DNA from 4 places in the Hydrogenophaga sp. PAMC20947 genome. Region 1 is predicted to be linked to each of the others. Evidence: predicted binding sites of a transcription regulator. Region 1 holds the regulator's gene; each other region holds the start of a gene.
The links. The regulator sigma-54, encoded in region 1, starts transcription at its own class of promoters, with help from an activator protein. The targets are predictions, from matches to a motif close to TGGCANGNAANCTGCTTT.

Region 1 (7,691 bases):
CAGCGCGCTCGGCGCGTGCGCTGGCACGCTCGCCCGCGTTTTGCCCGGCCACACCTGCAGCGGCTATGCGCTCGCCATAAGGGGGGTTGAGCAGCATGACGCCGGGCCGATCGCTGGGAGGCAATCGCTGCAACGCATCTCCCCCCCGAAAGTCCACCGCATGCATCACGCCTGCACGCTCGGCGTTGCGCTGGGCGAAATCGACCATGCGAAACGACACGTCGCTGCCAAACACGATGGGCGCATGGCCCTCGGGCCAGTCGCGCTGCTCGCTCACGGCGTTGTCCTTGATGGCCTGCCACACGTGGTCCTGAAAGGGCAGCATCTTTTCGAAGGCGAACCGGCGCAACAGGCCGGGCGCGATGTTGAGCGCGATCTGGGCGGCTTCGATCACCACGGTGCCACTGCCACAGCAAGGGTCGTACAGCGGCGTGATGGCATCGAGCGGTTGATCTGCACACTCGCCCCACCCGGTGGCAGCGATCATGGCCGCAGCCAGCGTTTCCTTGAGTGGGGCATCACCTTTGTCTTCTCGCCAGCCCCGCTTGAACAACGGCTCACCCGAGGTGTCGATGTACAGCGTGAGTTCATCGGTGGTGAGGTGGGCGTAAATGCGCACATCGGGCCAGGTGGTGTTCACGCTGGGGCGCTCCCCGCGCTTGGCGCGAAAGCGGTCACAAATAGCGTCTTTGACCTTGAGCGCGGCGAAGTTCAGGCTGGTCAGCGGACTGTGCTGCGCGGTGATTTCGACCTTGATGGTTTCCTGCGGAGAAAACCAGATTTCCCAGGCAACCTCGCCCGCTGCGTTGTAGAGGTCTTGCTCGTTGCGGTATTCACCGTGCCACAACTGCACCAGCACGCGCTGGGTGAGGCGGCTGTGCAGGTTCAGGCGCATGGCATCTCGCCAGGAAGCCTGCACACCCACACCGCCGCGTGCCTTGAAGGCCAGTGGTTCGTTTGTGATGCGCTTCACTTCGTCGGCGAGGAAGTCCTCCACGCCGGCAGCGCAGGGCAAAAAGAGGTTGAGTTGGTTCATGAATCTTTTTCCAAAAATGGTTGCGGCCACAAAAGCCACCGCGCTAACAGCCGTCATTCCTTCCAGTGCACACCACGGAACTGGATCTGGCAGGCCGGTTGGTGCAATCCCCGCGCGCAGGGACACAGGGGGCCTGCACCCTGAACACACCACAGAACTGGCTTCACCAGGCCGCAGGTGCAGCCCCCATCAGGGGGAAGGGGCGAAGCGGTGCAGGAGGGCTACAAGGTTTTTCGCAAATTGGCGGGCGCGATGCGCAACGCTTCCCGGTATTTGGCCACAGTACGGCGGGCACACTCAATACCCTGCGCTTTGAGCAGTTCGGAAAGCTGGTTGTCTGACAATGGTTTTGACGCGTTTTCAGCGGCAATGAGCTGTTTGAGCAAGGCGCGCACCGCTGTGCTCGATGCGTTGCCGCCAGTCTCCGTGCCCAGCGATGAGCCAAAAAAGTACTTGAGTTCGTAGGTGCCGAACGGCGTGGCCATGTACTTGGCGGTGGTCACACGGCTGATGGTGGACTCGTGCAAGCCCAGCTCGTCGGCGATTTCGCGCAACACCAGCGGCCGCATGGCGAGCTCGCCATGCATGAAAAAATTGCGCTGCCGTTCGACAATGGCCGAGGACACGCGCAGGATGGTGTCGAACCGCTGCTGGATATTCTTGATGAACCAGCGCGCCTCCTGCAAACGCTGCTGCATGGCGGCATGGCCTGCTTCGCCGCCACCCCCTTTCCCACCCCGGTTCTGACGCAGGGCGTTGGCGTATACATCGTGCACCCTCAACCGCGGCATGACGTCGGGGTTGAGCTGCACCTTGAAGCCACGCCCGGCGTGCGTGACCAGGACATCGGGCACAACGACATTGCGCTCCACATCCACAAACCGCCGTCCCGGCTTGGGCTCCAGCCCGATGATCAGGCCAAGCGCTGCGCGCACCGTCTCATCGTCCAGCCCACACAACGCACACAAGCGCTTCACATCGCGCTTGGCGAGCAACTCCAGCGGTTGTCGGCAAATCACCAGCGCAGCCTGGGCAACCGGCGTGTTGCGCAAGTCTTCGATCTGCAGACGCAAACACTCGCCGAGATCCCGCGCACCCACGCCGATGGGCTCCATGTTGTGCAGCCAGCCCAGCGCCATGCGCAGCTGCTCTTCCGCGACTTCAATCGCCGCAATACTGGGCGATGCAGCTTCGCGCCCGTGCAGCAGCCGCCAAAAGGCCAACGCCAATTCTGTCCAGTCGTCATCGAGATAACCATCGTCGTTGAGCGACTCGATCAGGAAATACAGTGCGGCCTGATCGGTTTCGCTCAGGCGCAAACAGCGGGCCTGCTCATGGAGGTGATCTTGCAGGCTGACCGGCGCTCGGGCCAGATCAGCCGCCGTTGCCGTTTCGTCGTCACCCCCGGAAGAGCCACTGTTGCGCGCGGGCGCATCACCGCCCCACTCGCCGTCGTCGGGCGCCATTTCCACGGAGCCGTCGCCGTCCCAATTTTCTTCCAACGCCCCGTCTCCATCGGCCTTGCGCTCGGCGGCTTCCCCAGCCGCACTCTCACTGGGCTCACTGGCTGTCGACGATGTGCCTTGGCTGAAGGGCAACTCTGAATCGGGGGCAACAGATTCGCCCTCGGGAGCCGCCGCCGCTTCGGCAATTTGCTCTCCTGCGCTGACCGGGACATCGCTGTGATCAAGCCCAAAATCTTCGCGGTCAGCGGTTTCATCCGCACGATCGAGAAACGGGTTTTCATCGAGCATCTGCTCGACTTCCTGCGCCATTTCAAGGGTAGAGAGCTGCAGCAAGCGGATCGACTGCTGCAGCTGTGGCGTGAGCGCGAGATGCTGCGAAACGCGCAGCGACAAACCTTGCTTCATGCCAAGGCGCCTAGCGACACGTCAAAACGCTGGAGCGGAACGTCACGCTGGAGCCACCAGCAGGTTCGCCCAAAGCCTCGCTCATTCCCATCAGGGAGCACCGAACCACAGCAGCATGGAACAACGGATTGGCCACCATCACATGCGGAAGTTCTCGCCGAGGTATACCCGGCGAACATCGGCGTTTTCCACGATCTCTTCACTGGTGCCACTCGCCAGGACATGACCATCGCTGATGATGTAAGCGTGGTCACAAATACCCAGCGTCTCACGCACGTTGTGATCGGTGATGAGCACCCCGATGCCTCTGGATTTGAGAAAACTGATGATGTGCTGGATTTCGAGCACTGCGATCGGATCGATACCGGCAAAGGGTTCGTCCAACAGGATGAACCGAGGGCGCGAAGCCAGAGCCCGCGCGATTTCCACTCGACGGCGCTCACCGCCCGACAGGGATGGCGCAGGCGAGTTGCGCAAGTGCTCCACGCGCAAGTCCTTGAGCAGTTCGTCCAGACGTTGGTCAATTTCGGGTTCGCTCAGCGGCTGACCGGCCGGGTTGCGCTGCAACTCCAGCACGGCGCGCACGTTTTGCGCCACAGTGAGCTTGCGAAAGATGGAGGATTCCTGGGGAAGGTAGCCCAAGCCCAAGCGCGCCCGGCGGTGAATGGGCAGCTCTTCGATGCGCTGTTCGTCGAGCAAGATCTCACCACCATCGGCCCTTAGCAAACCCACGATCATGTAAAACGAAGTGGTCTTGCCCGCCCCGTTGGGGCCCAGAAGCCCCACAACCTCACCTTTGCCGACCGACAGGGACACGTTCTTGACGACCTGCCGGCTGCCATAGGCCTTTTTCAAGCTGCGCACTTCCAGACGACTGCGCACCGCCATCGACTCCAGTCCCCCCGCAGAGGGGATCTCCGCTACGTTCACTTGCGTTTCTCGTTGATTTTGGAGCTGGGTCGCAACTTGGCGGGTTCAGAATTGGCGGGCGCCGGTGCCGGTGCATTGCGTACGGCATCGGGAATCGGCGTCAGCATGGCGCGCACACGGCCCGACGGGTTGGCCGGCGTGCTGCTGGCCGCGCCCCCTTTGACCGTGAACACTTCAGACACGCTGTTGTAGGTGATCTGGTTGCCCAGATTCTCGTCATTGATGGCAGTGCCGCGGTAGCGGCGCAACGCAGCGTTGCCCGTGAGCACCACCGTCTGGGCCTTGCTGTCGTATTCGATGCGGTCGGCCTCTCCTTCGACCCATTCGTCCAGCCCTTCGCGCTTCTGGCGAAAAAACCCGGGCTCGCCCAGCAACAACCCAAACTGGTTGCCCTGGGTGTCTTGGCGCACATCCATTTTGTTGCCGCGCATGATGATCGTGCCCTTGGTGATCACGACCTTGCCGGTGAACACACTGGTCAGGGTCGCGTCGTCGTAACGCAGAGAGTCGGCCTCGATGTTCATGGGCTTGTCCTTGTCGGCCAGCTCAGCGTGGGCAACGCCGACCGTCAACATCAAACCCGCGATTGCGGCCAGGAAACGGGGAGTCCGGGGAGAGCGAAGGTGGTGTTGGGGCATGGCTTTAGTGGGGCACAAATCTTGCATTCGCTTTCATTGTAGCGGTGCATGGCCCGTCGTGGCGGCTGGCACGCAGGAACGGCGCCGACCGGAAATAACACAACCCGCTGGCAGCGGGTTGTGTTTCGGTTCAGGTCCGGAAGGGCACTGCTGGGATCGAGGCGTCAGCCTTTGCGGGCCTGTGCAATCAGCGAGTCTGCGATGAGCAGCGTCTTGGGGCCCTGGCCGCCAATGTAGAACTGGCCGGCCACGCCCAGAGCAGGCGTGCCTTCCACCTGATAGGCGTCCTGTAGCTGGGTCGCTGCTTTGGCTTTTTCGATTGCGCTGCCGTTGAAGAAAGACAGAAATTGCGCCTTGTCCACGCCCTGCTTCTCCACCCATGCCACGATGGTTTCAGGCGAGGTGAGTTGCTGGCGCTCTTCGTGGAAAGCCTTGAACACTTTTTCGTGCAGCTTTTCAACCAGCCCCATGGACTCCAGCGAGAAATAGAAACGCTGCATGGGGCCGAAGGCCGGGCTGAAAGCCACTGGCATGCGGCGCAAAACCACGTCAGCGGGCAACGACTTGCTCCATTCGGTCATGAGCGGCTCAAAGCGGAAGCAATGGATACAGGAATAGGAGAAAAACTCCACCACTTCCACCTTACCGGCAGGCGTGGAGACCGCAGCGGCCTTGGCCAGGCGGGTGTAGTCGCTGCCTTCCTTGAAGGCAACGCGCTGTGCCAGGGCGGGGGTGAGGCTCAGTGCGCCAACTGCGGCAATGGTGCCTGTGGCGAACAGGGAGCGTGAAAAATCTCGGCGTTGCATGGGTTCGATCTCCTGGTAGTTGCCTGCTTGAGCAGAGAGAGGGGTTGAAAGTTCCGCGCCTGGGCGGCGTTCTCAGCGCTGGATGCGCACCAGCGCCGCATCCACGCTGTTGGCCTCGAGCTGGACCCGCGTGGCTTCGGCCAGCGGCTTTTGGTTGAAGGGACCGATCCGCACGCGGTACACCGTGCGGCCCGATTGTTCGCGCTCGGTGATTTCGGCCGCCATCCCCAACATGGCCAGGCGGGCACGCTGGGCTTGTGCGTCGTCAGGCGCGCGAAACGCCCCAGCCTGTACAAAGTAGATGGCTGCATCGCCCGTGGCTGCGCTGGCCGCCTTTGCCGGCGCAGCCGGCGAGGAGGCGGCGCCAGGGCTAGCCGGTGCCGCCGCGGGCACAGCCGGGGTATCACCGAGTTTGTCCCTCAACAGATCCCCCAGAGGATCACCATCGAGGCCCGAGCCCGAGGGCGCCTCAACAGCAGGCGCTCCCTCTGCACCAGGCGCAGCGCCTTCGGTCGCAGGCAGAGGAGACTGCTGACTCGACAACCCAGCGTTGGGGTTCCAGCCCTTGTTGCGCTCGGCTTCTTCAACGTCTTTCGCAGGCGACCTGGAAACGCCGCGGTCCACAAAAGGCACGGGGACGCGTGTCACATAAACGGCAACAGCCAGGGCAATGCCCAAGCCCACCAGCAGACCGATCACCAGACCGATCAAAGTGCCGCCCACCTGGGCGCGCAAGGGCGCAGAGAGTTGTTTCATAGTAGGGACGTTGGTTCTCACATCTTGGTCGGGGCACTCACGCCCAGAACCGCCAGGCCATTGTGCAACACCTGCGCGGTGGCACTGACCAGGGCCAGGCGCGCCCGCTTCACCGCTTCATCGTCCACCAGAATGCGCTCGGCATCGTAGTAGCTGTGGTAGCTCGCTGCGAGCTCACGCAGGTAGAAGGTGACATCGTGGGGGGCGAAATCGCGGGCGGCGTCGGCGAGCATGGCCGGGTACTTGGCCAGCAACAGCATCAAGGCCTGCGCGACCGGACTGTCCAATGCGGACAGGTCTGCTTCCTTGAGTGAGGCGGCATCGCCCCCGTCTTTGTCGCGCCACGCGGCGAGCACCGAACAGATGCGTGCATGGGCGTACTGCACGTAATAGACCGGGTTGTCGTTGTTCTTTTGCACCGCCAGATCAACATCAAACGTGTACTCGGTGTCGGGTTTTCGGCTGAGCAAGAAAAACCGCACAGCGTCTTTGCTGGTCCACTCGATCAGATCGCGCAAGGTCACGTAGCTGCCGGCCCGCTTGGAGATTTTCACCTCTTCACCACCCTTGACCACGCGCACCATGGTGTGGAGCACATAGTCGGGATAACCTTGCGGAATGCCCACGTTGGCAGCCTGCAATCCGGCGCGCACCCGCGCAATCGTGCCGTGGTGGTCGGTGCCCTGGATGTTGATGACCTTGGTGAAGCCCCGTTCCCACTTGGCGATGTGGTAGGCCACATCGGGCACGAAGTAGGTGAACGAGCCGTCGGACTTGCGCATGACGCGGTCTTTGTCATCGCCGTAATCCGTGGACTTGAGCCACAACGCACCGTCCTGCTCGTAGGTTTTGCCGGCTTCGATCAGCAGATTCACCGTGGCCTCCACGCGACCGCTGGTGTAGAGGCTGGACTCCAGGTAATAGTGGTCGAACTTGACGGCGAAAGCCTTCAAGTCCAGATCCTGTTCGTGGCGCAAATAGGCCACGGCAAACTGGCGCATGCCGTCGAGATCATTGATGTCGCCGCTGGCGGTGAACGTGCGGTCGTCGGCCTGAACGGTCTTTTTGGCCAGGAAATCGTTGGCGATGTCCTGGATGTAGTCGCCGTTGTAGGCGGGCGCGTTTTCACCGCTGGGCCATTCGGCATCGCCCGGCTTGAAGCCCTGGGCGCGCAGGTGGGTCGATGTGGCCAGGGTGCCGATCTGCACACCCGCATCGTTGTAATAGAACTCGCGGTGCACGTCCCAGCCCTGGGTCGCATACAGACTGCAGATGGCATCACCCAAGGCGGCCTGGCGGCCATGGCCGACGTGGAGCGGACCGGTGGGGTTGGCGGACACAAACTCCACCATCATGCGCTGGCCATTGCTGGGCGCGAAGCCGAAACGCTCACCGGCTTCCAGCACCTCGGGCACGATCTGCTGCTTCGCTTCGGGCTTGAGGCGGATGTTGATAAAGCCTGGGCCAGCGATGTCGATCTCAGACACCCATTGCTGGTACACGGGCTGCGCCAGCAGCACCTCGCGCAATTGCTCACCCACTTGGCGCGGGTTGAGCTTCAGGGGTTTGGCCAACTGCATGGCTGCCGTGACGGCGAAATCGCCGTGGGCGGCCACCTTGGGGGATTCGAAGGCGGCCTTGGCACCCGCGCCGG
Region 2 (7,691 bases), 120 kb from region 1:
ACCGCCGCCGACGATGGCATCAACGAAGCCGGCGAAGCCGGAAGCAATGGTGACGAGCAGCAGGTCCATGGCGTGGATTGTCGCTGCGGCCGAGGGCACCACCCGGATGGGGTGTCGCGCAGGCTGCCTGATGGGGTCCGTGGCAACGGCGTCCTGACCATGCACCGGCAAAAAAAAACCAACCCTGAGGTTGGTTTTTGGATCTCATACGGCATTGCTGCCGTTGTGATCTGTTTGTTGTTGGACTGAGATGTCTCCTCGGGTCCCCCGCGGTCTTTGGCGAGCCAGCGCCTTGCGAGTGAGGACACTGTACGGCAGATCGCCCCCGACCAATATCGGGAGTTTCCCTGCCCCACCTACCGGCTCACCCCGCGAAAACCCTCAGTTTTTGGCCGGTAACGGGCTGACGGCGCTGCGCCCACTGCAGCGCAACAACAGCAGGCCAAGCGCAGCGGCGGTGAGGTACATACTCACCGGGTAGAAGGCGGCGGGCAACAGGAGCAACTGCGTGGGCCGGGGCTGGGTGAAGCTCACGAAGCTGCGGGTCCGCGATCAGACGTCGTAACCCGGCGAGCTGCGCTCCGCCTTGCGGATCAGCGAAGGCCAGACGAACGCCCCCCCCAGGCCACCGGTCTGCACGCGCATGGCCTCGGCCACGCCGCTGACGATTTTGGGGTTCACGCTCACCACTTCGCCGCCAGCCTGAGCGCCGATCTGAATCTGGCAGGTGGACTCAAAGGTGTACATGGCCAGGAAGGCGTCGGCGATGGTGGGGCCAGCGGTGAGCAGGCCGTGGTTGCGCAACATGAGGAAGTTGTTCTTGCCCATGTCGGCCTGCAGACGCGGTTTTTCGTCTTCACGGAAAGCCACGCCTTCGTAGCCGTGGTACCCCAGCGAAGCGAGCACAAACGTACTTTGCTGGCTGATCGGCAACACGCCGCACTTTTGCGCGCTCACGGCCACGCCCGCGCGGGTGTGGGTGTGCAACACGCAGCCGACATCGGGACGTGCTTCGTGCACAGCGCTGTGGATCACGAAGCCGGCCGGGTTCACCGGAAATGGGGTGTCGTGCAGCTTGTTGCACTGCATGTCGACCTTGACCAGGCTGGAGGCCGTGATTTCATCAAACATCAAGCCGTAGGGGTTGATCAGGAACTGGTGTTCGCCGCCGGTGACGCTGTCGGGCAGCTTGGCACTGATGTGGGTGAAGACCAGATCGCTCCAGCCATAGAGGGCCACCAACCGGTAGCAGGCGGCCAGATCGCAGCGCAACTGCCACTCTTCGGCGCTGACCTGGTCTTTGAGGGATGGGATATTTGTCATGCTTGTCTCCGCTTTATGGGGGTGTGAACTTTGCAATGTAGGATTGCCATCCAATTGAAACTGTCAAATTTTTGACATTTGGACCCGACTGAGTCTCGCCGGGCACACCATGCAGCCCACCGCCGACACGATCAAACGCCTGCAGGTCAACCCCTGGTTTGCAGACCTGCCACCCGGCGCGCAACGGGCGCTGGTGACGCAGGCCGAGCCGCTGCGCCTGCAGTCTGGGGAGATGCTCTTTCGCCAGGGCGACCCGGTGGGGACCGGGCGCGGTGGCTTTTTCGGGTTGCTGGCGGGGCAAATCAAGATTTCGAGCCTGCGAGACGACGGGCACGAGGCGATCCTGGCGGTCCTTGAGGTGGGTAACTGGTTTGGTGAAATTTCGCTGTTCGACCAGCGTCCGCGCACCCACGATGCCACCGCCCTGGGCCCGGTTGACGTGCTGGCACTGCCGGGTTCAGCCTTCAATGGGTTGATGCGACGCGAGGTTTTCGCGCGCGCCATGTGCCAGCTGATGGCGGGCCGGGTGCGATCGCTGTACGGCATGGTGGAAGACGCCACCCTGCGCTCGACCCGAGCGCGCGTGGCGCGGCGCCTGATGTTGCTGGCGCACGGGGATGCCACCCAGGCAGACGCAGCACGCCCGGTGGTGGCGGTGTCTCAGGATGCGCTGGCGATGATGCTGGGCATGACGCGGCAGACCCTGAACAAAGAGCTCAGGGCACTGGCCCGCCTGGGCGCCCTGGTGCCTCGCTATGGCCGCATCGAAATCACCTCCATCGCCCTGCTGGCCCAGCAGGGCGAAGTCACCCAAACAACAACACCTTCACCCTAGGGACCTGCACGTCGAATAGGGGACCGCAAGTCCACGGCCCGCCAGGGTTTGGCCCAAAACGGGCGCGCCGGTCATGCCGTTTTGGATCCGAACGTGCATGGCGGAGGTTGCGCAGAGGGCCCCTGGGAAACGGAACGAATGGGTGAACGACGACTCGGGCATCGCGGGCAATTTTCAGCTGGCACGGGATATGCAACAAAACGTGCATCGTTGATAAGGACCACCCCATGCACCAAAAACGGGATAACACCCCGAGCCGCATTGCGCCCACTGGGCTCGCCGCCCTGCTTTCACTGGCCGCGCCAGGGAGCGCTGGCGCCACAGCGCTGACCGCCCCTGGCCTGGTGGACGCCAGCACGATCAACAGCGCCGACACGGCCTGGCTGATGGTCTCCACCGCCCTGGTGCTGCTCATGAGCCTGCCGGGTATCGCCCTGTTTTACGGCGGCATGGTCCGCCGCTTCAACGTGATCAACACCATGGCGAGCGTGGTGGGCATCGCGGCCGTGGTGAGTGTGCTGTGGTTTGGGCTGGCATATTCGCTGGCGTTCACCCCAGGCACCCATGCGCTGGGCGCCTGGATCGGCGGCCTTGAGCGCGCGGGCTTTGCCGGTCTGGACTATCTGGGCAGCAGTGGCCAGGTGGCGGTGAGCCATATCGCGCCGCTGATCCCTGAATCGGTGTTTGCCATGTTTCAACTGACCTTCGCGATCATCACGTGTGCGCTGGTGGTGGGCGCCTTGGTGGAGCGCATGCGTTTTGGTGCGCTACTGGTCTTTGCCAGCCTGTGGCTGCTGCTGGTGTACGCGCCCATTGCCCACTGGGTCTGGGAGCCGGGGGGCTGGCTGGCCCAGCTTGGTGTGCTCGATTTTGCGGGGGGCTCGGTGGTGCACATCAATGCAGGCGCTGCGGCCCTGGTGTGTGCCTATGCACTGGGCCCCCGCGAAGGTTATGGCCGCGAACCCTTCATGCCCTTCAACCTGGGACTGACCATGGCGGGCACGGGCTTGCTGTGGGTGGGCTGGTTTGGCTTCAATGCGGGCTCGGCACTGGCCGCCGATGGCCGTGCGGGTCTGGCTCTGGCCGTGACACACCTGGCCGCTGCGGCCGGCGCGCTGTCCTGGATGGCCGCAGAGTGGATCAGCCGGCGCCGCGCGTCCTTGCTGGGTCTGTGCTCGGGGGTGGTCGCCGGACTCGTCGCCATCACCCCCGCGGCGGGCTTCGTGAGCTTGCGCTCGGCCCTGTTGATCGGGCTGGTGGCCGGAGCGGCCTGTTACTGGGGCGCCACCGCCCTCAAACGCCGGCTCGGCGCCGACGACTCGCTGGACGTGTTTGGTGTGCACGGCGTGGGCGGTGTGGTGGGGGCGCTGATGACCGGTTGGCTGGCCGACCCGTTGATTTCGGGGGTCTCGGGCAGCGTGCTCACGCAGGCCATCGGCTGCCTGGTGGTGCTGGCCTACAGCCTGGTCATGACGGCGGTGGTGTTGTGGATCACGTCGCGACTGACCCGCCTGCGGGTGCGCGTGAGCGAGGAGCGCACTGGACTGGATCTGGCCCTGCACAACGAGCAACTCAGCGGCTGAGGCCAGCAGCTGCCACAGGACCCGCCCCATGCCCAACCACAGCGAAGCCCTCGCCACTGCCGCCCACCTGCACGTGCTGCTGCGGCGCAAAACCGGCCGGGTCACCGACACCGAGTGGATGGCCAGCAACCCGGAGTACGCACTGGCCATGATCGAATTCACGCGCAGCAAAGCCCACGGCGAAGCGCTCGCCGAGCTGCGGCCTTGGGCGGACAAACTGGAAGCCTTGATTCCGACCATGGGCGCCCGTGACCGCAAACCCCTGCTGGCGGCTGCGGTCGAACACTTCAAGACATCGGCAAGGGATGTTCAGGGCTCTGATCGAAAAACCCTGGACCACCGGGTCAGCGGTTTTCGCGAATCCGGCTTGGGCAGGGGCACCACACCCACGGTCGACCAGCGCTACGTCGGTGGCATCCGCTGAGGTGCTGACCCAAGCGGCCTTCAATGACCGGCGACGATCCAGCGCGCGGCCTTCTCCGCGATCATCAGCGTGGGACTGTTGGTATTGCCGCTGGTGATGGTGGGCATGACCCCCGCATCCACCACACGCAGCCCCGCCACCCCGCGCACCCGCAGGTGGCTGTCGACCACGGCCAACGGGTCGTCGAGCCGTCCCATTCGGGTGGTGCCCACCGGGTGAAAAATGGTGCTGGCGATGTCGCCGGCCAGGCGCGCCAGCTCTTCGTCTGTCTGGAATTGCACTCCCGGCTTGAACTCCTCGGGCCGGTACTTCGCCAGGGCCGGCTGCGCCACGATGCGGCGGGTCACACGCAGGCTGTCGGCGGCTACCTGTCGGTCTTCCGGGGTGCTGAGGTAACAGGGCGCAATGGCAGGGGCCTCGTCCCAGCGCGGGCTTCGAATGCGCACATGGCCCCGGCTCGTGGGATTGAGGTTGCACACGCTGGCGGTGAACGCCGGAAAACTGTGCAGCGGATCGCCAAAGGCGTCCAAGCTGAGCGGCTGCACGTGGTATTCCAGGTTGGCGTACGGCTGATCGGGGCTGCTGCGCGTGAAGGCGCCTAGCTGGCTGGGCGCCATGCTCATGGGGCCGGTGCGCTTGAGCGCGTACTCGAGGCCGATCATGGCCTTGCCCCACAGGGAGCTGGCCAATGTGTTGAGCGTTTTGGTACCCTGCACCTTGAACACTGTGCGGATCTGCAAATGGTCTTGCAGGTTGTCGCCCACGCCGGGCAAGTCCAGCGCCACTTCAATGCCATGCTCGCGCAGCAACCCGGCCGGGCCGATGCCGGAGAGTTGCAGGATTTGCGGTGAGTTCACAGCGCCAGCGCTGAGCACCACTTCGCACTCGGCCTTCACGTTCACCGGCTGTCCGCCCCGCATCAACACTGCCCCGGTGCAGCGCAGCGCGCCAGCCGCATCGCGCGCCAGCGTGAGCCGCTGGACCTGGGTTTCGGTCCACACCGTCAGATTGGGTCGACTCGCCACAGGGCGCAAGAACGCCTTGGACGCGTTCCAGCGCCAGCCCGATTTCTGGTTGACTTCGAAGTAACCCACGCCCGCGTTGTCACCGGTGTTGAAGTCGCTGCTGGCGGGAATGCCCGCCTCCTGCGCGGCCAGGGCAAACGCGTCGAGCACGTCCCAGCGCAGGCGCTGCTTCTCAATGCGCCACTCACCGCCACTGCTCAGACTGGGGTGGCCATGGTGCAAAGCCAGCCCCGGGTTGCTCATGCCTTCGCCTTGGGTATCGAGGCGGTAGTGGTTCTCGTGGGCCTTGAAGTCTTTCAGGCTGCTGGCCCAGTTCCAGGCGCTGTCGCCCGTGAGCTCAGCCCACTGGTCGTAATCGCGCGCCTGGCCCCGCATGTAGATCATGCCGTTGATGCTGGAGCAGCCACCCAGCGCCTTGCCACGCGGATAACGCAAGCGGCGCCCGTTGAGGCCTGCATCGGGCTCGGTCTGGTAGAGCCAGTCGGTGCGCGGGTTGCCGATGCAATACAGATAGCCCACCGGAATGTGGATCCAGTGGTAGTCGTCTTTGCGGCCAGCCTCAACCAGCAGCACACGTTTGTCGGGGTCAGCGCTCAGGCGGTTGGCCAGCAGGCAACCGGCCGTACCGGCGCCGATAACGATGTAGTCGAAGGTGGTGTCGTCGCTCATGGTCTGTTGCTGGTGTCTGGATCGGTGGGGGCGTCGACCGAGGGCGGATCCTCGTCATCGGGCAACGCAAAGTCCCCGCGCTGGTAGGCGTCAACCAGTTTCTCAGCCTGGTCCATCAGCCGCTCAGGCACCATCACCCGCACAGGCACCGCGCCGGCCAGCAGGCTGTAAGTCTGCACCAGGTGCGCATCGGCCACCATGGCCGGCACACCGCCGGCCTGCAAACAGCCCCGCAGCAAAAAGGCCTCGGTGGGGCTGAAGAAGGTGACCAGGGTCTGCCAGTCACCGTCGGTGGGGTCGTAGGGGCTGTCGCCGTGCATGAAATGAGATCAGCGCCCAGGAAAGGCGCAACGGGTGGCTTGGCAGATAGGTGCGCACCTTCGGGAAAGCCTGGAAGGCCGGAAGGTGCGCCAGCGGCGTTTGGCCATTATTGCCTCAGCGTGCGCCTCGCACAATCGCCTGTGCAACGGTGGTCACAATGCACCACGTTCCTATTTCAACTCACCATGCACGCATCACTACAAAACAACCAGTTCTTTGTCAAAGAACACGTCGGTCTGTTCAAGGCGGCCAACAACTACGACATCCATGACCCGGCCTCGCAACTCAAGGTGCTGGAGTGCCGTGAACCCGATCTGGGTATTTTCACCAAAATTTTCCGATTCACCGACTACAAGCGCATGACGCCGTTTTCGGTCGAGATCCGAACCCCGGAGGGCCAGCTGGTTTTGACGGTCAAGCGCGGCCTGTCGCTGATTTTGTCCACCGTGGACGTGCTGGATGAAAACAACCGGGTGGTGGGGCACTTCAAGCAAAAACTGTTTTCCATCGGGGGCAAGTTCGACGTGCTCGATGCCCAGAAGCAGGTCGTTTGCACGCTGAGGGGTAAATGGACCAGCTGGGATTTCCGTTTTATGCGCGGTGAAGCCGAGCTGGCCAGCGTGACCAAAAAGTGGATGGGTGTGGGCAAAGAGCTGTTCACTTCTGCGGACAACTATGTGCTGTCCATCGCCCCTTCGGTGGCCCCGAACGACCCCACCCGCCTTTTGATACTGGCGGCGGTGATGTGCATCGACATGGTGCTCAAGGAGTGATCGCTTGGCAGGCGATGAAGCGGTACGTTCGCCAGCCCATTGAATTTCACACTGACATCCGCGCAATCTGCTCCGGGTGGAGGCTTAGAGAATGGGTTTCCTGTGGTGGCCAAGGCCGTTGACAACGCCGTCGACGCTGCGGACTCACCATGAATGGGGGAAATCGTAGTCGGGGTCCATCACGCGCCCGGCCATCGCCGGCAGCATGTGGGCGATGAACACCTCGCCAATCCATTTGCGCTCGGTCGCTGCGGCCGCTGATTGACCTTCGGTCAGAAGCGTGAGGCTGGCGAACTGCGGAATGCCGAGCTCAAAACTGAGTCCCGGTGGCACATGCGGCGGGCGGGTCTTGCTGCCGGGCACGGCTGTGGTCTCCAGGCGCCATGCGCTGTGGAACCGGTCGAAGCTGCCCACCGTGCCGCTGCGCCAGGCATCGGCCACATACACATGCCAGGCGACGCCGGGCTCTTCGAGCACAAAGCCCCAGTCAAATTCGTAAACACCGGCGGGCTCTCCCTCGGCAAAAAGCTCCAGCTGCAAGACCTCTTCAAGGGTCGAAAACTCCCCGAACAGGGGCCCCGCCCCAGTGGGCTCGGCGGCCACGAAACGGCGCACGTGCTCAGGACTCACGCTGAACAGCGGCGTGGGTTCGTTCCAGGCGGGTTTGGCCCGGTTGAGCAGGCGCGAGGTGGCGTCCACGCTCTTTTGCGCGTTGATGCACCAATCCATGAACTGCTG
Region 3 (7,691 bases), 1.3 Mb from region 1:
GCAAGGGGTTTGAGCGCGCGCGTGTCCATGGCTCAGAACCCCATGCGTGCGGCGCGCGAAGTGAAGAAAATGCCGCTCGGTGAGGGCACCTCAAGGCGCTGGCGCACGGCGAAGCTGTGTGTGTCGATGACGCTGACACGGTTGTCATCGCGGCTGCTGATCCACACCACCTCACCGCGCGGCGTGAACTCCATGTGGAGCACGGCCTTGCCAGGCTCCAGTGTCTTGACGATCGCTTGCGTCTGGGTGTCTATGACCTGTACGCGGTGGTAATCGGGCACGGAAAAATTCACCCAGACCTGACGACCATCGGGCCGGGCCATGACGAACACCGGCTGACCGGCAACTGGAATGCGGCCAACTTCGGCCCAGGTATCGGTGTCGACAACCAGCACTTCATGGCGACCAATGGCGGGCAAGTAGGCGCGGCGCCCGGCCACGGCCCAACCGCGCAGATGCGGCATCTTGTAAACGGGCAGCGGTTCCTGGCCACGGCCATAGCCATTCAAAATGCGGCGGACCTCGGGTTTTTCAGCCCACAAGTCGATCATGGCCAAGCCATCTTCGCCAAACAGGCCCGCAATGTAGTGGCGGCCATCGGGCGTAACCAGTCCGTCATAAGGCTGGTGGCCAATGCCTTCGAATTTGGTGGTCTTGACTTGCTTCGGGTCTGAGCAGTCGCTGACCCAGATGGCATCGCCATCGAACAGGCTGTAGGCGAATCGCCCGCCTGGCAGATCAACCAGCCCCACCACGCGGGACAGTTTGCCTGGCGCGTACTCGGCGGGAATATCGGCGACGAGCTCCAGCGTGCGTGCGTCAAACACCTTCACGCCGCCGGGCTTGTAATTTTGCGCGGCCACCAGCGTGCCGTCGGCACTGATGGCACCACCGATGGAATTGCCCGCCTGCATGACCCGTCGCGTGATGCGCTGTTCGAGCAGGTTCACCTGCGTGAGACCGCCATCGCGACCGAACACGTAAGCGTAGAGGCCATCGCGGGAAAACACCACCGACGCATGTGAGAGATCGCCCAGGCCGGGGACTTCACCGATCAGCGTTTGTGCCGAGGTGTCGACGAGGTAGAGCGTGCCGTTGGCGCGGCCGATGATCACTCCGAGGTCGCCCGTGCCGCGCAGCATGGGCGCAGCAGCGCATCCTTGCAAAGCACCCAGCACGGCGACGGAGGGCAGCGCTAGCGCTGCAGCAGAGAAAAGATCGCGGCGTTTCATGGGGTCTGTCTAGATGATTCTTCGGGGAAGCCTTGTTGCAGCCGCTGGGCGATCCAGCGCGCTTCAACTTCGCTCAACATGGCGCTCCAGGGCGGCATGGGTGTGCCCGGTCGGCCATAAAAAATGGTGGCGGTCAGACTGGCGAGCGGTATGTCGGCCATCGCCGCCTGCGTCAATGGTGGCCCAAGGCCACCTGTGAGCCGCATGCCGTGGCACGAGCCGCAGTCTTGCCGCACCATGTGCACCAGGGTCTGTTGGCGCCGAGCGTCCGGCTCACCCACTTGTGCCGGTGGTGCTGCGAAAACCGCAGCACCCGAACAAAGTGCGAGCAAGACCAGTGCCGAGCGCAACAGACTGGGCATGGGAAATCAGGACTTCAGAATGAAGGCCACCGCTTCTTTGAGGCTGGCATCGTCGATCTTGGCCACCGGATTGGGCGACATGGGGATGGGTCCCCAAACACCCGAGCCGCCCTTGCGCACCTTGTCAAAAAGCTGGGCGCTCATGTCCTGGCCCTTGTACTTGGCGGCGATGTCCTTGAACGAAGGACCCACCAGTTTTTTGTCTTTGGAATGGCAGGCCATGCAGCCGCCCTTGGTCAAAGCCGCTTCGCCATCGGCCATGGCCGAACCCGCCGAGAAGGCCAAAGCCACCGCTCCGACCACAGATAAAAGTAATTTCGATTTCATATCGCTATCCAAAAGAGTTTCTGCACAGAATTGTCTACACCCAAGGCACAGCGGATCCGGCTTGGCCGGTCCGCCAGTGCCGCCCCCCTTGAGGGGCTGACGCGCCGCAGGCGCGGCGCGGGGGTGGGTCAATAAACGTCGTTCTGCGTGTTGTTCACGTTGAAGTGGCCCGTGGGCGTGATCAGGCGCGGGTCCTTGATCACAGCCTTGAGCTTGAGCGTCTTGTCGTCCACCACGACCATGGCGCTGATCTTGTCCTTGGCACTCCAGACCGAGAACCAGACTTCATCGCCCGCCTTGTTGAACTCCGGCTGCACCACGCGTTTGGCACCGTCATCCTTGATGTCGGCCCACTCGCCGATCGGCAACACGGTGAACCCTTTTTCCAGGTTGTTGATGTCGTACACGGCCACCGATTGCGAGATCTTCGGATCGGGATTCAGTGGTGTGTCCGAATACAAGTGATTGGACTTGGGATGGCTCTTGATGAAGAGTGCACCGCCGCCTTGGCCCGTGAGCGTCTGCACCACTTTCCAGGCATTTTTCGGGTGTTTGACGGGGTCGGTACCAATCAGGGAGATGGTGTCATCTCCCAGGTGGCCAGTGGACCACACAGGACCAAACTTCGGATGAATGAAGTTGGCACCGCGGCCGGGGTGGGGAATCTTGCCCACATCGATCAGCGCGGTCAGCTTGTCCGTCTTGAGGTCAATGACGGAAATCTTGTTGCTCTGGTTCGCTGCCACCATGAAGTAGCGCTTGCTCGAATCCAGGCCACCGTCGTGCAGGAAAGGCGCCGAACCAATCTCGATCGTCTTGAGTGCGTCGAGATCGGAGTAATCCACCATCAGGGTCTTGCCGGTTTCCTTGACGTTCACGACAAACTCGGGCCTGAAGTGGCTGCCCACGATAGAAGCCACGCGCGGCTCAGGGTGGTATTCCTGCGTGCCCACCACATTGCCCCGGGTCGAGACGATCTTGAGGGGTTCGAGGGTATCGCCGTCCATGATGACAAATTGTGGCGGCCAGTAGGAACCGGCAATCACGTACTTGTCTTCATAACCTTTGAACTTGCTGCTCTCGACCGAGCGCGCTTCGAGGCCAGTGCGAATTTCCGCCACCGTGTCGGGCTTTTCCATCCACAGGTCGATCATGTTGATCCTGGCGTCGCGGCCGATCACGAACAGGTACCGACCTGAAGCCGACATGCGCGAGATATGCACCGCGTAGCCGGTTTTGAGAATGCTGATGATTTTCTTGGAGTCCCCATCGATCAACGCAATCTCACCCGCATCGCGCAGCGTGGTCGAGAAAATGTTGGTGATGTTGTAGGCGTTCATTTTCTTGGTCGGCCGCTTCTCAGGCGGAACGATGACCTTCCAGCTGGCCTTCATGTCCGCCATGCCGAACTCGGGTGGGATCGGTGGCTCGTGCTGGATGTAGCGGGCCATCAGGTCCACTTCCTGGTCATTGAGCTCGCCCGAGGTACCCCAGTTGGGCATGCCGGCCGGCGAACCGTAATTGATGAACACCTTGAGGTAATCCGTGCCCTTTTCGACCGTGAGATCGGGTGTCAGCGGCTTGCCCGTGGCACCCTTTCGCAGCACGCCATGGCAACCCGCGCAGCGCTCAAAATAGATCTTGCGGCCGATATCGAACTCGGCCTGCGTCATGGCTGGCGCCTTGGGGTTGACGCTTTGGTGCATTGGCGAATCGCCAATGGGTGAACTGCCCGCCTGGTAGTTCGCCTCGGGTTGGGTCAGGGTTTTCTTGTCCTCGGCATGAATACTGCCGGCAACGAGCATGGCGGCCATGGCCAGCGTGCCCAGAATGATCTTGGTGGGTTTCATGGGTTCTCTTTCCGTCACGGAGCAGCTGTTGTAAGCAGTCTGCCCACCCCTCCAGGGTTTTCAGACCAGTTCACCCGGCAGCTGTCCATTGCCGGTGAGTGAACAGTCACCATAGTCAACTGCGGCTCAGGCCTTGTCCTTGACCCAGGTCAAGGACTGCACAACTCCGCCGCAGAACAATGGGCACAACAACAAGCCCACGCAGGAGTGCAGAACATGAGCGTCATGGAACCCAGCCATTGGCTGACCCCTGGCTGGTCGGAGAATGAGTCCGGCTTTGAAGGTCCGCCCGGGGCTGTAACGCTGGTGGGCGCAGGGCCAGGCGACCCGGAATTGCTCACCATCAAGGCCATGCGCGCGCTGCAGGCGGCCAAGCTGGTGCTCTACGATCACCTGGTGAGCCCAGCCATTCTCGATTTCCTGCCCCCCGATGCGGATCGGGTCTACGTGGGCAAGGAATCGTCGCGCCACGCATTGCCACAGGCCTCCATCATCGAGCTCATGATCCGTTTGGCGAAATCGGGGCGGCCCGTGTTGCGCCTCAAAGGCGGCGACGGCTACATCTTCGGCCGAGGTGGCGAAGAAGCCCAAGCCCTTGCGCGTGCCGGCATACCCTTCACCGTGGTGCCCGGGCTCACCGCAGCACAAGGCGCGGCTGCATCTGTGGGCATCCCGCTGACGCACCGTGACCATGCCTGCTCGCTGGTGCTCTCCACCGGTCACCTGCGTGAGAACAAGGCGTTGTCCATGGACTGGACCATGCTTGCCCGCCCGAACCAGACGGTGGTGCTCTACATGGGTGTGAACAACCTGCCCGAGATCTGTCGGCAGCTGATCGCCCACGGATTGCCCCAAGACACGCCAGCGGCCCTGGTGGAGCGAGCTACCCTGCCCGAGGAGCGCTGCATCACCGGCACACTGGCCGACCTGCCCACACTGGCAGTCACCCACGGCGTCAAGCCGCCCGCGCTGATCATGGTGGGTGCCGTGGTGGCCCTGCACCACGAGCTCGGGCCCCAGGCCCAGATCCACCGGCAAGAGATTGCAGCGGCCGAAATCTGAGGCCGAAGCACGCCCCTTGGCAGGGCGGTCATCCCACACTTGGCCTTTGGCCCTCCGTTGGGGCTGCCACGGCAAGTGATGTCACGGCACCGAGCATGCCCCGACGCCGCCCGCGCCGACCGCTCCCCCGAAGGCAGCGCTGTGTTGCACGGGGCTTGCATGGGGGTCGGCCGATAGGTGCCCCCCAATGCCCGGCGCCAGTGGCCTGAATCCCACCCTCTCGCGCAGCAGGCCACGCCACCCCTACCCCTCGCGGATCGCTCGCATGGGCGAACCCCTGTACAGCCAACGTGCTTGAGCGGTTCCGCCTGGGCCGAACGGCCCCTTGGAAACACTTGGACAAGCTCCGGGCTTCGTTCACGGGGTCCACCGCCCGGACCCCGGGCACGGATGTTGCTGCACAGACCCCATCGGCTGCACGCCCAACCTCCAACACGATGACCTCAGGCCTCAGCTTCCTCATTGCCGCCAAACGCTGCGAAATCGCCGAACTCGAACGGCTTGCGTTGACCAGCGTGCTGGTGAACGCAACCGGGCGGTTGGTGCACGGCCTGCAGCGGGAACGCGGCCTGTCCAACCTTTACCTGGCTTCCCAGGGCGCGCGGTGGTCGTCAGAGCGCGATGACCAGATCCACCAATGCGACACGGCCCAGACCGAAGTCCGCGCCTGCTTTGACAAACTCGACACCGAAGCGGCGCCGCGCAATGGCCATGGCGCTCGCTTGTACAGCCGCATCGCCTACGTGCTTCAGGGGCTGGATGCATTGCCCCAGTTGCGGGACCGCATCGCCGCCCAGCAACTCAACCCGGCCCAGGCAACGGCGGCCTACATCCGGTTGATCAACGGGTTGCTGGCGGTGGTGTTTGAAGCGGCCGACAGCGCCGCCGACCCCGGCATTTCGCGTGGCCTGGTCGCGCTGTTCAATTTCATGCAGGGCAAAGAATGCGCCGGCCAGGAGCGCGCCACCGGGTCGGCGCTGTTTGCCTCAGGGCTTGCCGACGCTCCTGCACAGCAGCAACTGCTGCACCTGATCGAGTCACAAGAACGGTGCCTGCAGGTGTTCGGCGAATTCGCCAGCGAAGCGGTGATGGCCACCTGGCGCGCTGCACGGCAACCAGAAGGCCTGGTCTGCCTGGAGCGCTTGCGCCGGGTGTTGTGCACCACCGCCGCAGGTGCCCCCCTCTCACCCGACCTCAGCCAAGCCTGGTTCGATTGCTGCACCGCCACCATGGATGCCATGAAAGCCGTTGAAGATCAGATGTCTTCCGAGCTGCTGGCCCTGTGCGAGCAACGCATCGCATCCACTTCGGCCGAGCTGGCGGCGTTTGAAGTGCTGAACGGCAGCGCACCAGTCAGGCACAACCCAGGCAACACCACTGCACCCGGTTTCTTTGATCCAGCGGCGAGCGATGAACGCTTGCTCGGCACCCCATTGAGCACGGGGGGACAAGGCTTTGGACAGCAGCTCGACCGCTCCATCCTTGAGCTCGTTCAAGAGCAAGCGCACCGCTTGCAAAGCATGAGCGACGAGCTGGACACCGTGCGCGCCAGCCTCAACGAGCGCAAGCTGATTGAACGGGCGAAGGGCCTGCTGATGGCCCACCGCAGCCTGAGCGAAGAGGCGGCTCACAAAGCCATGCGGCAAATGGCCATGAACCAGAACAGGCGTGTGGTCGATGTGGCCGAGGCCGTACTGGCCATGGCAGACGTGCTCCCGGAACCGAAGCGCCATGAAGTCTGACGCGCATGTTGCACCGCACAAGAACGGTGCCAAAGGATTGACGTGCACCAATTCAAGGCTCAGAAAAGCCCGCTGAGACAAGCACACCCAGCGGTCAATTTGCCCTCTGGTTCGACACTGCAATCGGCGCAAAACCCCTACAAATCAGGGTTCTGGGCCAAACGAGGCGATGGGAAGGCGCAGTTGGCACGGTCCCTGCTTAGTCTCTAACAAAAGCGGCGTGCCAACGACGGCACACCGCTCAGGTCTCTCCAGGCCACCCGGACAACGGCGTCCATCTCTCGCAGGCCATCGGCCTGTCAGTTGATGGGCGCCGTTTTTCGTTGTCTGGACCCCGTTGTTTCTTCCTTCAGGAGTTGTCCATGTCCGATGCCACGAACCACCCGAACCGCCGCCGCTTCGCCACCCAGGCCATGGCTTTGGCCGGCGCCACTACGCTGGGCCTGCCGGCATGGGCCGCCAAGCCTGGTCGCCCTGAAAAAGAGCAGCTGAAATTTGGCTTCATCAAGCTGACCGACTGTGCACCCCTGGTCGTGGCCTATGAAAAAGGCTACTTCGAAGACGAAGGTCTGAATGTGCAGCTGGAAGCCCAGGCCAACTGGAAAGTGCTGCTCGACCGGGTGATCGATGGCCAGCTCGACGGCGCGCACATGCTCGCCGGACAACCGCTGGGCGCCACCATCGGCTTTGGTACCAAGGCCGATATCGTCACCGCCTTCAGCATGGACCTCAACGGCAATGCCATCACCGTATCCAACGCCGTCTGGGCCGAGATGAAGCCGCACCTGCCCATGAAAGACGGCAAGGTCGTGCACCCCATCAAGGCCGACGCACTGAAAAAGGTGGTCGACGCCTGGAAGAAGGAAGGCAAGGCTTTCAAGATGGGCATGGTATTCCCGGTCTCCACCCACAACTACGAGCTGCGCTACTGGCTCGCCGCCGGCGGGCTCAACCCCGGCTACTACACCTCCGGCGACATCTCGGGCACCTCCAAGGCCGATGTGCTGCTGTCGGTCACACCGCCGCCCCAAATGCCCAACACCATGGAATCGGGAACGATCCATGGCTACTGCGTGGGCGAACCCTGGAACCAGCAGGCGGTGTTCAAGGGCATCG
Region 4 (7,691 bases), 1.8 Mb from region 1:
ACCGACAGCTGCGTCAGGGCCAGATCGGGAGCTGACAGGCTCACGAACACCAGCGAAGTGACCAGCCCCACCAAGCCCACCAAAATGACCGCCTGGAAGCGCTGGTGATGGGTCCAGGCAATCGCCACACAAGAGGCCATCAGCAAGGCCCACACAGCCATGGCCAGCGGCGACGCCGGCAACAGCGTGCGATCCCCGGCCCCTATGCCGCTGCCCACAAACTGCAAACCCGCCACCACAACCGCGGCACCAATCAACCACCCCAGGTAACGCTGCAGCGACCCCGTCTCCAGTCGCACCGAGATGCGCCCCGCCCACCGGAACAAGCCGTCGATCACGCCCTCAAAAATCTGCCGCCCTGTCACGGGGCCGAACCAGTCCTCGGAGAGGATGCGGTGCAGGCGCCGGCCCCTGGCCAACCAGAGGTAAATCGCCGCACCGGCCGCCACCGCAATCGCGCTCATCAGCAGAGGCAGGTTGAAGCCATGCCAGATGGCCAGGTGGTATTCCGGCAATTCGCGGCCAGTCATGGCTGAGGCAGCCACATGCACCAGCGGCCCAAAGGTCAACGCAGGCAACAGGCCCACCACAATGCCCATGGCCACGAGGATCATCGTGGGCAACTTCATGCCCAGCGGCGGCTCGTGCGGATGGGGGTTGGGCACATTGCCGATGGGCCCGTTGAAGTAGGTGTCGTGCACAAAGCGCAGCGAATAGGCCACGCTGAAAATGCCCGCCAACGTCACCAGCACCGGGACCACCCAGCCCCACACGCCCGACGTGCCCACCACCGCCTCGGTGAAGAACATTTCCTTGGATAGAAAGCCATTGGTCAAAGGCACGCCGGCCATGGAAGCCGCGGCCACCATGGACAAAGTGGCCGTCCAGGGCATGAGCTTGTACAACCCCCCGAGCTGGCGCATGTCGCGCGAGTGGGTTTCGTGGTCAACGATGCCCGCAATCATGAACAGCGAAGCTTTGAAGGTGGCGTGGTTCAGCACATGGAACACCGCAGCCACAGCGGCCAGCGGAGAACCCAGCCCCACCAGGAAGGTGATCAAGCCCAGATGGCTGACCGTTGAATACGCGAGCAAGCCTTTGAGATCGTGTTTGAAGAGGGCAATGAACGCCGCAAACAGGACCGTGATCAGGCCCACCGTCGTCACCACAGCCTCAAACCAGCCCGTGCCCGCCAGAACCGGGTACATGCGCATCATCAGGAACACGCCAGCCTTCACCATGGTGGCGGAGTGCAGATAGGCCGACACCGGCGTCGGGGCCGCCATGGCATCGGGCAGCCAGAAATGGAAGGGGAACTGCGCGCTCTTGGTGAAGGCGCCCACCAGGATCAGCAGCAAAGCGGGGACAAACAGCGGGTCGGCCTGAATCCGTTCCACCTGGCCCAGCATTTCGCTCAGCTCAAACGTGCCCGCGATCTGGCCCAACAGCACAAAGCCACCCAGCATCACCAGTCCGCCGCCGCCCGTCACCGCGAGCGCCTGTCGAGCTCCGGCCCGGGCATCGGCCCGGTGGCTCCAGTAGCCCACAAGCAGGAAAGACGACAGGCTGGTCAGCTCCCAGAACACCACCAGCAGCAGCAGGTTGTCAGACAGCACCACACCCAGCATGGCGGCCATGAACAGCATCATTTCGCTGTAAAACTTGGCCACAGAATCCTTGGCGCTCAAATAGAAATGGGCGTAGATGACGATCATCAGGCCGATGAACAGGATCAGCCCCGCGAACATCAGCGAGAGGCCGTCCAGCCGGAACGACAGGCTCAGGCCGATCTCGGGCACCCATTCCCAGCGGTTGCGCACCTCCTCGCCCGCAAACACGGCGGGGGCCTGCTGCAGCAGAATTCCAAGGCTGGAGGCGGTCACACCACCAGCCACAAGCGCGGTGAGGCCACGGGCCCGGTTGCCCAGCCATCCGGTGGCAGCGGTACCGAGCAAAAGCGGTAACAAGACGATGATGAACAGCACGGCTTCTCTTTCAGGTTGGCTGGAGATTTTAAGAGGTGTAACGGCTCGTCTGACTGAAACACCCCACGACACCCGATCCTGAGACCGGTCGCCGCCTGCCCATGGTACTTGCACTCAGCCTCGTCACTTCGTGGGGGATACCCCGTCAGACACCTGCATGGTCCATGCCAGGCGCGAACCCAGGCCGACCACCGCCCCCACGGTCCAGAAAACCCCCGACAGACCCAGCACCACCCCGGCCGAACCAAACAGCAAGGGCATCACCACACTGGAGCCGTTGATGGCCATGGCACGCAAACCCAGGGCCTGCCCATGTTGGTGCTTGGGCGTGATCTGGTGCAAGGTGCTCATGATCATCGGCTGCACCGACCCGAGCGCAATCCCCAGCAGCACCGAGAGCAGCGCCATGATCCCGGCGGTCGGTGCCAGCGGATACAACACAAACAGCAGCGCGGTGGCCACCATGGCCGAGCCAATCACCACCGATTCCCGCAGATGCCGGGCCAACCAGGGCATGGCCAGCCGAATGGCGGTGGCCGCCAGTGCAAACCCACCCAGGATCGAGCCGATCACCGTGGCACTCAGGCCCCGCTCGTTGCCAATCACCGGCACCAGAAACGTGTGCACATCCCAGCACGACGACAACATCCAGTTGATCAACATCAGCCGGCGAAACCCCGCTTCGCGCAACAAATGCCAGGATCGGCCACGCGGCACATCGGCCTCATGCGCCACGGGATCCAGCTCCTGCGCACGGCGCACCCACCACCAGGCCAGGGAAGGCAAAACAGCCAGCAGCAGGTAGGCCGCCCGAAATCCCGACGCATCGATCAGCAGCCCGGCCAGAAAGGGCCCGATGAAGTTGGAAATCGAAGGGCCAATGGCCATCCAGCTGAACACCTGCTTGAGCTCCATAGGTCCATCGGCCAGCTGGCCGACATGGCGCTGCAGCGCGATCAGGGCCAGCCCCGTCGAAGCGCCGCAGGCCAGGGCGGTCACACACAACATCCCGAACACCGGGAAAGCCACGGCCAGCAAAGCGCCGGCCGTGGCCACAACCACCGCAATCTTGATCGGCGTCTTCAGACCATGGCGGTCCGCAAAGCGGCCCGCCGGCAACGAAAGAAACACCTGGGCCAGCGCAAACAAGGCCAGCAGCATGCCCACCGCAGCCGGGCTGTAGCCCTCGCGCAGGGCCATGAGTGGCGCTGCCATGCGAAAACCGGTCATGCAGGCGTGCAGACAGATCTGCGCCGCCACCAGACGGCTCAAGCGCAAGCGCAGTCCTGCGTTCAAGCCTCACCCGTGTCTGTCGGGCCGTCCAGCGGCAAGACCTCGCTTGCCTGGTCTTGCGGCAAGGCCTCTACCGCTTTCAAGGCGCGGCTCATGGCCCGGCTGCGCGTCTCAGCGTTGTCCAGCGTGTTGAGCACGGTCTGCGTCTGGCTCTTGACCTTGGCCAGCACATCACCAAACTTGCCGAATTCCGTCTTGACCGCTCCCAGCACCTGCCAGACCTCGCTGCTGCGCTTCTCCAGCGCCAACGTGCGAAAGCCCATCTGCAGGGAATTGAGCATGGCCATCAGGGTGGTTGGACCCGCCAGGGTCACCCGGTGGTCACGCTGCAAGGCTTCCATCAAGCCCGGCCGGCGCAGCACTTCGGCATACAGCCCTTCGGTGGGCAGGAACAGGATGGCGAAGTCGGTGGTGTTCGGCGGCTCCAGGTACTTCTCCGCCATGGACTTGGCCTCCAGCTTGATGCGCTGCTCGAGCGCACGTGCAGCAGCTTCGGCCCCTTCGACATCGGCACGCTGCTGCGCGTCGAGCAGGCGCTCGTAGTCTTCATTGGGGAACTTGGCGTCTATCGGTAACCAGCAGGGCGCGCCGTCCGCGCTGCGTCCGGGCAAACGAATGGCGAAATCCACCACATTGCGGCTGCCGGGCCGGGTGGCCACCTGCGTGGCGAATTGGTCGGGCGCCAACACCTGCTCCAGCAACGCCCCCAGCTGTGCCTCACCAAACATGCCACGGGTTTTCACATTGGTCAGCAAATGCTTGAGATCGCCCACCCCCTGCGCCAGCGTCTGCATCTCGCCCAGGCCTTTGTGGACCTGCTCCAGGCGATCGGCCACCTGTTTGAAGCTCTCGCCCAGTCGGGCCTGCAAGGTGGACTGCAGCTTTTCATCGACCGTGGCCCGCATTTCATCGAGTTTGGCGGCGTTGCTCTGCTGCAGCTGGGCGAGTTGGGCGTCCAGCGTGGTCCGCACCTCGGCCAAGCGGCGCGCATTGCCCTCGCTCATGTCCTGCAACTGGCGCACCAGGGTGTCGCTCAAGGTAATGCGCAACTGAACCAGCTGCTGGGCAAAAGCGTCGATCTGGGCATTTTGCGTGCGGGTGGCTTCGGCTGCCTGTTGCCCCATGCCCAGGCTGATGGCCTGCAATTGCTGGGTCAACGTGTCGCTCAGGGTGCCCCGCAACTGCATCAACTGCTGAGAGAAGGCATCCAGCTGGGCGTTTTGTGTTCGGGTGGCTTCCGAGCTTTGGCGGGTCAGCGACGCCTGGAAGCCGCCGAGCGTCTGCTGCAGCTCTTGCCGCCCGCCTCGGGCGCCGTCAACGATTTCACGGCGCAGCTCGCCTTCGACCCGCTCAATGCGGGAGGCCTGCTGGGACAAGGCGCTGGTCAATGCCTGGCGGTGGGCCAGCTCGTCGTCCGATGCCCGGGGGCGCCGCAGCAACAGCCAAAACAGCAACAAGACCCCCAACCCCTGCCCCCCCAGAATGGCCCAGACCCACCACACAATATTTTCAAAGAACATGCCGCGAATTATCCGTGCGTAAACCTTTAGAAGAGAGGGAGCCGAGAATGCACTTGAACCGCAGCGCGCGGGGCCATGAATTCGACTCATGACCCATTTTTGGACCTGGCCCGGCCCCTACAATGAAATCCACTTTTTCAACCCCTTTTCAGGAAGTGCCCCATGAGCGTTCAAGCCAAACTCACCGAACTCGGTATCACCCTGCCCCCTGTGTCTGTGCCCGCAGCGGCCTACGTGCCGTTCGCCCAGACGGGGAACCTGGTGTTTTTGAGCGGCCACGTCGCCAAAAAAGACGGCAAGCCCTGGGTCGGCCAGCTCGGTCTGACCATGGCCACTGATGAAGCCAAGCTGGCCGCGCGCACCGTGGCCATCGATTTGATGGGCACGCTCGACGCCGCCTGCAAGGCTGCCGGCAAGACGCTGGAAGACGCCCGCATCGTCAAGGTCCTGAGCCTGGTGAACTCCACCGCTGCCTACACCGAGCACCATCTGGTGACCAACGGCTGCAGCGAGCTGCTGGGCGAAGTCTTTGGTCCCCAGGCGGGTGCGCACGCTCGCAGCGCTTTCGGTGTGGCGCAGCTGCCGTTTGGCGTGTGTGTGGAAATTGAGCTGATCGCCGAACTGCGCTGAACGGGCAGGTCTGTGCCGGGGCGCTTGCCTGACGCGACCCCGTTGAGGCCGAGGGTGCGGCCTCAAGTCGGGGCGGTCCTGCGCCGATACAGCAAGGGATACGTGCTTTGCCCGGAGGGTGTTTCCTGATCGGGCGCGGCTCCCGTCCCCTCCACAGCAGGTCCAACACCATGAACGACGACACCCAGTTTGAAGCTTTCAAGGCTTCCCTTGCCAATTTCATGGGGCAAACCAACGCCTTGGTCGACCACGCGCTGTCTGACGAAGCGAAGATCGCGCATCTGGCCCCCATGATTCCCTGGGTCAGTGAGGCCATGTCCGCCTCGATGGACACCAGCTTCCTGGAGAACATTGCCCTGGCCTACTGGTCTCACATGGGCATGACCGCCACGTCCACCCCTGCGCGCCTGAAAATCATGGAGCTTGATGGCCTCACCGAAGCCGTTCGCCAGTCTTTGCTCGGGGCAGGCGGCCAAGCCACAACCAGCGCCCAGTCCAACCTGCTGAACCTGTGCGGTCTAACCGTGGGCGGCTTGCTCGATGGCATTGGTGAACTGGCCCCCTGGGTCAATGGGATCCTGCGGTCCACTCTGGGTGCAATCGACGTCGCGCGCCACTGACTCTTCTCTCTAGGCGACAGGCTGGGGACACCTGATCGCCGACGCCCTTGGGCCATGGGGACACCGATTCCTTTCAGTTTCCTGGTCCACGCACCTGCACGCCCACATGGCCCATCCAAAGCAATGGTTTTGGACCAATTTTGGGGCCCTGTCAGCCACAATGATCCTCCACGAAGGCATGGCGGCAGAAGCGGCCAGACCACCCAATTTTGCCTCTTTCGGCTGCGGTCAATCAACGAACACCGGTTTTCCCTGCTACCCTTTGGCCTGAGACTTGCTTGATAGTCCGCGCGCCGGGAAAGCAGACCGGCAGCCGTTGTCGACCACCGAAAAAGAAGGAAATTTATGGCCATTCACGCCGCCCTGAGTCACATCACTCACTACAAATACGACCGCCTGGTCGAGCTGGGCCCGCAGATTGTTCGGCTGCGCCCCGCGCCACACTGCCGCTCCAAAATCGTCTCGTATTCGCTCAAAGTGGAACCGGCTGGCCATTTCGTGAACTGGCAACAAGATCCGTTCGCCAACTACCAGGCCCGCCTGGTGTTCCCTGAAAAGGTCAAAGAGTTCAAAGTCACGATTGATGCGGTCTTTGAAATGGCCGTGTACAACCCGTTTGACTTCTTTCTGGAACCCGAAGCAGAAGAGTTTCCCTTCACCTACGACCCAGAGCTCAAGGAAGAGCTGGCTCCGTACCTGACACCTGAGCCGTTGACACCGCTGGTCAAGGCCTATCTGGACAAGATTGATCGCACCAAGCGGCGCACGGTGATCTTTCTGGTTGAGCTGAACCACATGCTCAGCCAGGACATCAAATACCTGATCCGGATGGAGCCAGGTGTCCAGACCCCCGAGGAAACGTTGAAGCTGGCCAGTGGTTCCTGCCGCGATTCGGGCTGGTTGCTGGTGCAGTTGCTGCGCAATTGCGGCCTGGCCGCGCGCTTTGTGTCGGGCTACCTGATTCAACTCAAGTCGGACGTGAAAGCCCTCGACGGCCCCAGTGGCACCGAAGTCGACTTCACCGACCTGCACGCTTGGTGCGAGGTGTATTTGCCTGGTGCTGGCTGGATCGGCCTGGATGCCACCTCTGGTCTGATGGCGGGCGAAGGACACATTCCGCTGGCGTGCACGCCGATGCCATCGGGTGCAGCACCCATCGAAGGCGGCGTGGGCAAGTGTGAAGTGACCTTCGCGCACCACATGGGTGTGACGCGCATCTACGAGTCACCCCGGGTCACCAAGCCCTACACCGAGGAACAATGGGACGCCGTACTGAAACTGGGCGACGTCGTCGACGCCGAGCTGCTGGCCGGTGACGTGCGCCTGACCATGGGTGGAGAGCCCACCTTCGTGGCCGCCAGCGACCGCGACGCGGGCGAATGGAACACCGATGCGCTCGGCCCAACCAAACGCGGATTTGCCACCGAACTGACGCAAAAGCTTCGCGACGAATACGGCCAGGGTGGCTTCCTGCATTTTGGCCAGGGAAAGTGGTATCCGGGTGAGCAACTGCCTCGCTGGGCACTCAACATTTACTGGCGCGCCGACAAAGAGCCCATCTGGGCCAACCCTGCGCTGTTCGTTGACGAGCGCAGGCCCACAAACTACACCAGCGCCGACGCACACCGCTTCACGCAAACACT

Region 2: a site for sigma-54 is predicted at 2,338-2,355, ahead of E5678_RS16375 (ammonium transporter). Genes of this name have one in related genera too.
Region 3: a site for sigma-54 is predicted at 5,216-5,233, ahead of E5678_RS09485 (nitrate regulatory protein). Genes of this name have one in related genera too.
Region 4: a site for sigma-54 is predicted at 6,312-6,329, ahead of E5678_RS07595 (transglutaminase family protein). Genes of this name have one in related genera too.

What each region holds. Positions count from the first base shown of each region.
Region 1 is NZ_CP039252.1:3,458,831-3,466,521, forward strand. It holds gene E5678_RS15790 (THUMP domain-containing protein) at 1-1,036, opposite strand, end outside; gene rpoN (RNA polymerase factor sigma-54) at 1,258-2,907, opposite strand; gene lptB (LPS export ABC transporter ATP-binding protein) at 3,046-3,795, opposite strand; gene lptA (lipopolysaccharide transport periplasmic protein LptA) at 3,834-4,475, opposite strand; gene E5678_RS15810 (thiol:disulfide interchange protein DsbA/DsbL) at 4,640-5,281, opposite strand; gene E5678_RS15815 (SPOR domain-containing protein) at 5,354-6,037, opposite strand; gene argS (arginine--tRNA ligase) at 6,055-7,691, opposite strand, start outside.
Region 2 is NZ_CP039252.1:3,578,698-3,586,388, forward strand. It holds gene E5678_RS16360 (TSUP family transporter) at 1-69, opposite strand, end outside; gene E5678_RS22350 (hypothetical protein) at 382-534, opposite strand; gene E5678_RS16365 (class II aldolase/adducin family protein) at 553-1,323, opposite strand; gene E5678_RS16370 (Crp/Fnr family transcriptional regulator) at 1,433-2,158, shown strand; gene E5678_RS16375 (ammonium transporter) at 2,386-3,741, shown strand; gene E5678_RS16380 (hypothetical protein) at 3,770-4,165, shown strand; gene E5678_RS16385 (GMC family oxidoreductase N-terminal domain-containing protein) at 4,186-5,859, opposite strand; gene E5678_RS16390 (DUF2007 domain-containing protein) at 5,856-6,179, opposite strand; gene E5678_RS16395 (phospholipid scramblase-related protein) at 6,366-6,953, shown strand; gene E5678_RS16400 (hypothetical protein) at 7,098-7,691, opposite strand, start outside.
Region 3 is NZ_CP039252.1:2,110,810-2,118,500, forward strand. It holds gene E5678_RS09455 (Lrp/AsnC family transcriptional regulator) at 1-29, opposite strand, end outside; gene E5678_RS09460 (cytochrome D1 domain-containing protein) at 33-1,232, opposite strand; gene E5678_RS09465 (cytochrome c) at 1,229-1,594, opposite strand; gene E5678_RS09470 (c-type cytochrome) at 1,601-1,921, opposite strand; gene E5678_RS09475 (nitrite reductase) at 2,050-3,771, opposite strand; gene cobA (uroporphyrinogen-III C-methyltransferase) at 3,988-4,833, shown strand; gene E5678_RS09485 (nitrate regulatory protein) at 5,271-6,575, shown strand; gene E5678_RS09490 (CmpA/NrtA family ABC transporter substrate-binding protein) at 6,938-7,691, shown strand, end outside.
Region 4 is NZ_CP039252.1:1,694,669-1,702,359, forward strand. It holds gene E5678_RS07570 (monovalent cation/H+ antiporter subunit A) at 1-1,985, opposite strand, end outside; gene E5678_RS07575 (MFS transporter) at 2,109-3,269, opposite strand; gene rmuC (DNA recombination protein RmuC) at 3,278-4,798, opposite strand; gene E5678_RS07585 (RidA family protein) at 4,961-5,428, shown strand; gene E5678_RS07590 (hypothetical protein) at 5,599-6,048, shown strand; gene E5678_RS07595 (transglutaminase family protein) at 6,394-7,691, shown strand, end outside.